Cohaesibacter sp. ES.047: one gene and its partners. Each later gene encodes a partner of the first gene's protein in a complex. Links are inferred from orthologs where the notes say so. Each region holds a gene or a part of one and is shown in the gene's direction. Other genes may lie near its edges.

Region 1 (3,006 bases):
CTACGCTGGTCGGCCTTGGCCTGAACAAATTGCATCGCCGCCGCACCCTTCAGGACTCGCCTGAAGTTCGTGGCATGATCGCAAAAGTCTCTCACCTTGTCCGCGTTGTGGACGAGGACTAGAGGCGGGAGAGTATTATGAAGCTCAACGAAATTCGCGATAACGACGGCGCTACGCATTCTCGCAAGCGCGTTGGTCGCGGCATCGGGTCCGGCATGGGTAAAACCGGCGGACGTGGTGTCAAAGGTCAGAAGTCCCGCTCTGGTGTTGCCATCAAGGGTTTTGAAGGTGGTCAGATGCCTCTGCATCGTCGCCTTCCGAAACGCGGCTTTAACAACATCTTTGCGAAAAACTTCAACACCGTCTCTGTTGGTCGCGTCCAGCAGGCGATTGACGCCGGTAAACTGGATGCATCTGCACCGGTTACCGTTGTCACCCTGAAAGAAGCAGGCGTCTTGCGCCGGGTTCTGGATGGTGTTCGCTTGCTTAGCGATGGCGAGCTGACCTCCAAAGTATCCTTCGAAATCGAAGGTGCTTCCAAGGCAGCGATTGCGACGGTCGAAAAAGCTGGCGGATCGGTCAAGATCCTGGGCAGCGAAGAAGAATAAAAAGAGGGCTCACATGAGCCCTCCTTTTTGCGTTTAGGGCGATGGCGGAGGAGACTTCTTCCGCCACGCTCTATACATTTGTTTGAGCGCACCTATATTTGTTTAACCGGTTTTCCCAGTTCAACACGCGCTATCAGCGGAGTAGATGATGGCTTCGGCAGCAGAACAACTCGCCGCCAATATAAATTTTGGCGCCTTTGCAAAGGCAGAAGAACTCAAGAAACGCATCTGGTTTACGCTGGGTGCTTTGTTGGTTTATCGCCTTGGTACCTATATTCCGCTTCCAGGGATCAATCCTGAAGCTCTTGCGCAGGCCTTTGACAGTCATCAGACTGGCATTCTTGGCATGTTCAACATGTTCTCCGGTGGTGCGGTGGGCCGTATGGCCATCTTTGCTCTGGGGATCATGCCTTACATTTCCGCCTCCATCATCATTCAGCTGATGACGACCGTGTCGCCACAGCTCGAACAGCTGAAGAAGGAAGGCGAGCGTGGCCGCAAGGTCATCAACCAATATACCCGCTACGGTACGGTTATTCTTGCCACCCTGCAGGCCTACGGCATTTCGGTCGGTCTTGAAGGCTCTGGCAACATTGTCACCGATCCGGGCATGTTCTTCCGGTTTTCCGCCGTTTTGACGCTGGTTGGCGGCACCATGTTCATGATGTGGCTTGGCGAGCAGATCACCGCACGTGGCATCGGGAACGGCATTTCGCTGATCATCTTCTCTGGTATTGTTGCCGGTCTTCCTTCGGCTGTTGCCAACACGCTCGAGCTTGGCCGTCAGGGCTCGCTGTCGACCGCTATCATTCTGGGCGTTCTTGCAACGGCTATCATCGTGATTGCCTTCATCGTCTTCATGGAGCGTGCACAGCGTCGTCTGATCATCCAGTATCCGAAGCGTCAGGTTGGCAACAAGATGTTCCAGGGGGATTCGTCCCATCTGCCGCTGAAGCTGAACACTGCCGGTGTCATTCCTCCGATCTTTGCGTCTTCGCTTCTGTTGCTGCCGGCAACCGTTGTGAACTTCGTATCGCGCAACGGGCAGGGGCCTGATTGGCTTAACACCGTCACCGCGCTTCTGGGGCATGGTCAACCTCTGTATATGATGCTTTATGCCGCCTTGATTGTTTTCTTCGTTTTCTTCTACACAGCTATTGTGTTCAATCCGCAGGAAACCGCGGATAATCTGAAGAAGCATGGCGGCTTCGTTCCGGGTATCAGACCCGGCCAGAGGACGGCTGAATATATCGACCGGATCCTGACCCGTATTTCTGTGCTGGGTGCGATTTATCTGGTTCTCGTCTGTCTCTTGCCGGAATTCCTGATTTCCGCGACTGGCGTGCCATTTTATTTCGGAGGAACGTCTCTGCTGATTGTGGTCAGCGTGACAATGGACACCGTATCGCAGATTCAGGGACATTTGCTGGCTCATCAGTATGAAGGGCTGGTCAAGAAATCGAAGTTAAGAGGTAAGCGTCGATGAGACTTATTTTGCTCGGACCTCCGGGCGCAGGGAAGGGAACTCAGGCTGAGCGTCTCGTAAATGAGTATGGCATCAAGCAATTGTCGACTGGCGAAATGCTCCGTGCCGCTGTTGCAGCTAAAACCCCCGTTGGGTTGAAGGTTGCTTCCATTCTGGAAAAGGGCGAACTCGTTTCTGACGAAATCGTCTGTGCGATCATCTCTGATCGTGTTGACGAACCGGATTGTGAGAACGGCTTCATTCTGGACGGGTTCCCTCGGACCATCGCGCAGGCCGAAGCACTCGACAAGCTGCTCGAGGAAAAGAAACTGACCCTTGATGGCGTTGTCGAGATCAGGGTTGACGAAGGCATCCTTCTTGGTCGCATCGAAAGACGCGCGTCTGAAAGCGTTGACGGACCACGTGCGGATGACAATGCCGAGGCATTGAAGAAACGTCTTGCTGTCTATTCTGCGCAGACCGCTCCGCTGGTCGACTATTATGCGAAAACCGGTCTGCTCAAGACCGTTGATGGCATGCAGGATATCGATGGCGTGTTTGCTTCCATCAAGCAAGCTTTGGAAGACTGAGAATCGCTTCTCCTGCTTTAGGCGTTTGGGCGCTGATGTTGGAGTGGTTCAGTCAAAGGTTTTGGAGCCGTTTTTCGCCCTGTGCGGCAGAAATGGCTCCAATGTGTCGCAAGTTTGCGATAAAAGGTTGACTCAACCTGCATGAGTCCGGTAGTAACCGGCGCTAATCATGCAAGTTGTGTGGCCGGTGTTCGGAAGCCATGTCTTTCGGGCACTCTTTTTTGCGTTCTGACAATGCTTTGTTCAGAACCAATAAACAAAAAAACCGTCTCCTACCATTAAGTGGTCAAAATCACTAAGGATGGGGAGGAGGCAAAACCCATTTGCAGCCAGACTTGGTGTC
Region 2 (3,413 bases), 1.9 Mb from region 1 along the record:
GTCTCTTTCTTGGTGTCCTGGGCGTGAACCGCACCGGCTGCACCGAGCACCAGAAGAGACGTCATGGCGGCCATAGCAGACCGGGTAATAATGGTTCGAACCATCTGTATCTTTCCTATGTTTGTTCACTTCGGAACGAAAATCGCATAAAAACTGCCCTCACAGGTGACCTACCTGCGATACTTGGCGTTGACAAGGCATTGACCCAATCTTATCTCTCTGCCGAGTTGTTTGTTACCAAATGGGCACATGGCCTGTTGACAGCCACCATTCATTTCGGGACTGGCACAACCTGTTCAGCTAGTCTTGCCGCAATTGCGTTACAAATATGACGGTCACAATTTTCTTGTGGCGGCAGTAAAGAGGAAGGATCCGGTCAATGGTCGGTCTTGGAGCCATCGCTCGCAAAGTTTTCGGTACGGCAAATGATCGCCGTATCAAGGGATATCACCCGACAGTCGCAGCGATCAATGCACTGGAGGATGAGGTTTCCAAGCTCTCCGATGAAGACTTGCGCAACAAGACCGCCGAGTTTCGCCAGCAGTTGGCAGACGGAACAAAACTTCAGGATCTTCTGGTCCCGGCCTTTGCTACAGTGCGCGAAGCTGCAAAGCGGTCTCTTGGACAGCGCCATTACGATGTGCAGTTGATCGGCGGCATGGTGCTCAATGATGGCGCCATCGCGGAAATGCGTACCGGTGAGGGTAAAACCCTCGTGGCGACGCTGGCTGCCTATCTCAATGCCCTTGAAGGCAAGGGCGTGCATGTGGTCACGGTCAACGACTATCTGGCCAAACGCGATGCCGAATGGATGGGGCAGGTCTACAAATTCCTTGGCATGACCACCGGTGTCATCATTCACGGCATCGAAGATGGTGACCGCAAGGCCGCTTATGACGCAGACATCACCTACGGGACCAACAACGAATTCGGCTTTGACTATCTGCGCGACAACATGAAATACGAGCTCGACCATATGGTTCAGCGCGGACACAATTTCGCGATTGTCGATGAGGTCGACTCGATTCTCGTCGATGAAGCGCGGACCCCGCTGATCATTTCCGGTCCGCTGGATGACAAGTCCGAACTCTACACCAAGATTGATGCCTTCATCCCGAGCCTGTCGGCAGAGCATTACGAGATCGACGAAAAAGCCAAGTCCTCAACCTTTACCGAAGACGGCACCGAGTTCATTGAGCAGATTCTCAAGGAAGCAGGCATGTTGCAGGGCGAAACGCTTTACGACATCGAGAATGTGACCATCGTTCATCATCTCAATCAGGCCCTGCGCGCCCACAAGCTTTTTGCCCGCGACAAGGATTACATCGTCAAGAACGATCAGGTCGTGATCATCGATGAGTTCACTGGCCGCATGATGGAAGGGCGTCGCTATTCCGAAGGTTTGCATCAGGCGCTCGAGGCCAAGGAGCGCGTGTCGATCCAGCCGGAAAACCAGACCCTTGCCTCCGTCACCTTCCAGAACTACTTCCGTCTCTACAACAAGCTTTCGGGCATGACCGGTACGGCGCTGACCGAAGCGGAAGAACTGGCAGACATCTACAATCTCGAAGTGCTCGACGTTCCGACCAACCTGCCGGTCCAGCGCGTCGATGATGATGACGAAGTCTATCGCACCACCCGAGAAAAGGATGACGCCCTTGTCACCCTGATCAAGGAATGTTCCGAGAGTGGCCAGCCCATGCTGGTTGGCACAACCTCCATCGAACGCTCAGAGGAGCTGAGCGCCAAGCTCAAGAAGGCAAAGGTCGAGCATCAGGTCCTGAACGCCCGCTTCCACGAACAGGAAGCCGTTATCATTGCGCAGGCAGGTGCGCCCGGAGCTGTCACCATTGCCACGAACATGGCCGGTCGCGGCACCGATATCCAGCTTGGCGGCAACCTCGACATGCGCATTTCTCAGGAAGTGCCCGCGGAGCTGGAAGGCGAGGCCCGCACCAAGATGATCGATGAAATCAAGGCCGACATCGAAGCCAAGAAGCAAGTTGCCATCAAGGCGGGCGGTCTGTTCGTGATTGGCACCGAGCGCCACGAAAGCCGTCGCATCGACAACCAGTTGCGCGGTCGTTCCGGTCGTCAGGGTGACCCGGGACGCTCCAAATTCTTCCTCTCGCTCGAAGATGACCTGATGCGCATCTTCGGCTCCGAGCGCATGGACGGCATGCTGACCAAGCTCGGCCTGAAGGAAGGCGAAGCCATTATCCATCCGTGGATCAACAAGGCTCTAGAAAAAGCACAGAAAAAGGTTGAGGCACGCAACTTCGACATTCGTAAGAACCTGCTGAAATTTGATGACGTCATGAACGATCAGCGAAAGGTCATTTTCGACCAGCGCATCGATCTGATGAAGGATGCCAGCGTTGTTGAAACCGTTTTGGACATGCGTCACGAGGTCATCGAGGACATCGTCGCCAAGCACATCCCGCCCAAGGCCTATGCCGAGCAGTGGGACGTTGAAGGTCTGCATGACGAAGTGCAGGAAATTCTCAATCTCGACGTGCCGGTCAAGGACTGGGCCGCAGAGGAAGGCATCGCCGACGAGGAAATCCTCGACCGGTTGAAAAAGGCTGCTGACGAGGCATCCGCCGCCAAGACCGCCAATTTCACCCCTGACCTGATGCGTCAGGTGGAAAAATCGATTCTGTTGCAGATCCTCGATCATCTGTGGCGAGAGCATCTGGTGGCGCTTGATCACCTGCGCAACGTCATCGGCTATCGTGGCTACGGGCAGCGTGATCCGCTGCAGGAATACAAGACCGAGAGTTTTGAGCTTTTCCAGGCCCTGCTTGTCAATCTCAGACGGATGGTCACCCAGCAGCTTGCCCATGTGCAATTGCGTCAGGAAGAACCGAACCCGTTCGAGCGCCCCGAAATGCCTGAAATGCACGAGCAGCGCATTGACCCGGACACAGGCGAGAATGTCGCATCGGGCGATGCTGCAGACGGACAGGACGGCGCCTTTGGCAAAGTGCCGCGCAACGCCCCCTGCCCTTGCGGCTCTGGCAAGAAATACAAACATTGCCACGGCAAACTGAGCTAAGCTTAGTCCTTGATCCAGATTGCAGCCTCGGTCGGCACAGCCCGACCGGGGCTTTTTTGCATCGATTGGAGCAGGACCGACCGACTTTATCCCGTCACGGCTTCTTACGCGCGGACCTGCCAGATGCCTTGGACAGACAGACATAAATCGCCAATAAAGCGTCGGCTCACTCCACAGGGACAAGCCTATTGTCGATCTCCTTATCCTCGCATGGGCAGTATAGACTTGAGGCATGGACAGGAAAGCGCTGGACACATTTCAGCACCTTGGCAAACGGGATACCAAGCACCATGATCAAAGTGATCGCCTTCGATGCCGATGACACGCTTTGGGAAAATGAGCAATTCTACCGCCT
Region 3 (2,892 bases), 350 kb from region 1 along the record:
CTATGCCTGTTGCGGCTTTCGTCGTATATGTGCGGCAAGGCGCGGAGCGGGCTTGCAATGTCTCGTCTGTTTCGCCGTGTGTCGGGCTGGACCAATTTTTATCGATTGCGCTTTTAAAGGAGCAGATTCATGAGCATCAAACCTCTCGTTGCCGGTAACTGGAAAATGAATGGCCTCAAGGCCTCTGTCGCTGAACTCGAAGCGCTGGTCGCTGGCTTCGATCTTGCGGACAAGGTTGAGACGATGATCTGCCCGCCCGCTACACTGGTTGTTCCCTTTGCCGAGAAAACTGCCGGAACTGCTGTCGCCATTGGCGCTCAGGATTGTCACATGAATGTTTCGGGCGCTCACACCGGTGATCTGTCTGCTGAAATGTTCAAGGATGCTGGCGCCAGCGCGATCATCGTCGGGCACTCCGAGCGTCGCGCCGACCATGGCGAGACCAACGGCACGGTTGCTGACAAGGCAAAAGCCATTTGGGCACAGGGTCTTGTTGCGATCATCTGCGTGGGTGAAACCGAAGCCGAACGCAAATCCGGCGAAACACTGGAAGTTGTCGGCACCCAGCTTGAAGGCTCTATTCCTGAAGGTGCGACTGCTGCCAACACCGTGATTGCCTACGAGCCGGTCTGGGCGATTGGCACGGGCCTGACACCAACTGCAGATGATGTGGCAGAAGTGCACGCCTTCATGCGCGCCGAACTGGTCAAGGCCTTTGGTGACGAAGGGGCGAACATGCGTCTTCTTTATGGTGGGTCTGTCAAGCCGGGCAACGCTGTTGAACTGATGGGCGTCGACAATGTCGATGGTGCGCTCGTCGGCGGTGCAAGCCTGAAGGCGTCCGACTTCCTTGGGATCATGGCGGCTTATAAATAAGCCTGACCCCAGACCAGGTCTGGCCCTGAGCGTTCCACACCCTGCATTCAGGCCTCGAACCGGTGGAATATCCACCTTTCGGGGTTGTCTGAGGCGGCTGTGATGACCAAATGAGACCATAGCCCCGGAAAAATGCCCGTTGGCACTGGAATTGCGCATGGTCTTGTTGTAAAGACGGGCCAGAATATGAACCTTTTGCGTCGGGCCGCAGGAACGTGCTGGCCCGATTCATCGTTTGTGAGACGGTTGGATAATGGAATCAGTTGTAATTGTCATTCATCTGCTGATTGTTGCCGCGCTGGTGGTCGTCGTACTGCTGCAGCGTTCTGAAGGCGGCGGTCTCGGTATCGGCGGCGGCGGTGGCGGCGGTGGCGGTTTTTTGACCGGCCGTGGTGCAGCGAACCTGCTCACCCGCACGACTGCAATTCTGGCCGCCGGTTTCTTCATGACATCCCTTGGTCTGACCATTCTGGCCGGCATGAAAAGCAAGCCTTCTGATGTGCTTGACAATGTTCCGGCACAGACGCTGCCGAGCGGTGTGGATGAAAACAGCGGCGGCATTCTTGATGAACTGCAGCAGTTGAGCCCGAGTGCTCCGACACCTTCCGAGGCCCCGGCTACCGAGCCGACCGGTCCGCAGGTGCCGACCTCTCAGTAGGATCCGCAACCGCAGGCATAAAGACTGCTTTGACTAAGACACTTCAAACCGGCCCTTGCGATGTGTGCAAGGGCCGATTTGTTATGGTACGGTCGTGGCTCGGCCCACCCCGAAAGATCTGGGGTGATTGGAGGGGCGAGCGGACCCAATTTCCTTCCTGCTTAAATAAATCCGACAAGAGATGGCAGTGAAGGGACTTTTGCGTTTCGGTGATGGCCTGATCCAGCACCGAGCGGGAGGCGCGCGAAACAGAAATCGTGAGCAATGGGTGCCGTTTTCACAGCGCTCACAGCTTTTGTTGTTGGCTAAGATCGATTTGCTTGGCGAATCGGCGCAAAGGGAAGTAATTTAAAATTCCATGGCGCGATATATTTTTATCACTGGCGGTGTGGTGTCTTCGCTTGGCAAAGGGCTTGCGTCTGCGGCTCTTGGGGCGGCTCTACAGGCGCGCGGCTATTCAGTTAGACTGCGCAAACTCGATCCCTATCTCAATGTCGATCCCGGCACGATGTCTCCCTACCAGCATGGGGAATGCTTCGTAACCGATGATGGTGCGGAAACGGACTTGGATCTGGGGCATTATGAGCGATTTACCGGACGTCCTTCGAACAAGAAGGACAATATAACGACCGGTCAGATCTATCAGAACATTATCACCAAGGAACGACGTGGCGACTATCTGGGCGGGACCGTGCAGGTGATTCCCCATGTCACGGACGAGATCAAGGCCTTCATTCTTGATGGCAATGACGACTATGACTTTGTCTTGTGTGAAATCGGCGGTACCGTCGGTGACATTGAGGCAACGCCTTTCTTCGAGGCCATTCGTCAGCTTGGAAACGAATTGCCTCGCGGACAAGCGATCTATATCCACCTCACTCTTGTTCCCTATATTCCCAGTGCAGGCGAGCTCAAGACCAAGCCGACACAGCACTCCGTCAAGGAACTGCGGTCCATTGGTATTCAGCCCAATATCCTGATGGTGCGCTGCGACCGGCCCATTCCCGAGGCGGAGCGGCGCAAGCTGTCGCTGTTTTGCAATGTGCGGCCAGAGGCCGTCATTCAGGCGCTTGATGTGGGCAATATCTATGAAGTGCCGCTGGCCTATCATGCCGAAGGGCTTGATACCGAGGTTTTGGCGGCGTTTGGCATCGATGGGGCTCCCAAACCCAATTTCGAACGCTGGCACACCATTCTTGATCGCGTGAGCAATCCCGAAGGGGAGGTCACGATCGCAGTGGTTGGGAAATATACCTCGTTGCTGGATGCCTACAAGTCGCTGATCGAGGCTCTGACCCATGGCGGCATCGCCAACAAGGTCAAGGTCAATCTCGACTGGATCGAAAGTGATCTGTTCG

What was found.
Region 2: the proteins of secY (region 1) and secA are in contact, whole or in part, in a crystal structure (PDB 3DIN), measured with the Thermotoga maritima proteins. The link is inferred for Cohaesibacter sp. ES.047 from one-to-one orthologs. Residues at the interface, in WP_004081795.1 of Thermotoga maritima: Glu108, Gly109, Glu110, Glu111, Ala236, Glu237, Arg238, Arg239, Ile240, Thr241, Ile242, Gln243, Tyr244, Ala245, Arg246, Arg247, Val248, Thr249, Gly250, Arg251, Arg252, Val253, Tyr254, Gly256, Ala257, Ser258, Thr259, Tyr260, Leu261, Pro262; in WP_004082002.1 of Thermotoga maritima: Glu261, Ala262, Arg263, Lys300, Ala301, Arg302, Thr303, Ile304, Ile305, Leu323, Tyr324, Asp325, Pro326, Val329, Ser330, Tyr333, Ile336, Lys340, Phe345, Val349, Glu363, Phe364, Tyr374, Ser375, Gly376, Gly377, Glu393, Ile395, Thr482, Ser483.
Region 3: secY (region 1) and secG share a complex: the UniProt entries of both Escherichia coli proteins name them as parts of the sec protein translocase complex. The link is inferred for Cohaesibacter sp. ES.047 from one-to-one orthologs.

The regions. Positions count from the first base shown.
Region 1 is NZ_LT907844.1:4,671,971-4,674,976, reverse strand. Bases 75-2,925 are described here. They hold secY (preprotein translocase subunit SecY), read left to right. Parts: upstream 75-756; coding sequence 757-2,094; downstream 2,095-2,925. Other genes in these bases: CPH65_RS21475 (adenylate kinase), read left to right, coding at 2,091-2,663; rplO (50S ribosomal protein L15), read left to right, coding at 138-608; rpmD (50S ribosomal protein L30), read left to right, coding at 75-122. Also shown: more of rpmD, read left to right, coding at 1-74. UniProt on the Escherichia coli protein: The central subunit of the protein translocation channel SecYEG. Consists of two halves formed by TMs 1-5 and 6-10.
Region 2 is NZ_LT907844.1:2,821,447-2,824,859, reverse strand. What follows is about bases 1-3,258. They hold secA (preprotein translocase subunit SecA), read left to right. Parts: upstream 1-379; coding sequence 380-3,058; downstream 3,059-3,258. Other genes in these bases: CPH65_RS12910 (peptidylprolyl isomerase), read right to left, coding at 1-104. In the rest of the region: CPH65_RS12900 (HAD family hydrolase), read left to right, coding at 3,349-3,413. UniProt on the Escherichia coli protein: Required for protein export, interacts with the SecYEG preprotein conducting channel.
Region 3 is NZ_LT907844.1:4,321,200-4,324,091, reverse strand. The notes cover bases 95-2,831. They hold secG (preprotein translocase subunit SecG), read left to right. Parts: upstream 95-1,129; coding sequence 1,130-1,534; downstream 1,535-2,831. Other genes in these bases: CPH65_RS19810 (CTP synthase), read left to right, coding at 1,893-2,831; tpiA (triose-phosphate isomerase), read left to right, coding at 130-876. In the rest of the region: more of CPH65_RS19810, read left to right, coding at 2,832-2,892. UniProt on the Escherichia coli protein: Subunit of the protein translocation channel SecYEG. Overexpression of some hybrid proteins has been thought to jam the protein secretion apparatus resulting in cell death; while this may be true it also results in FtsH-mediated degradation of SecY.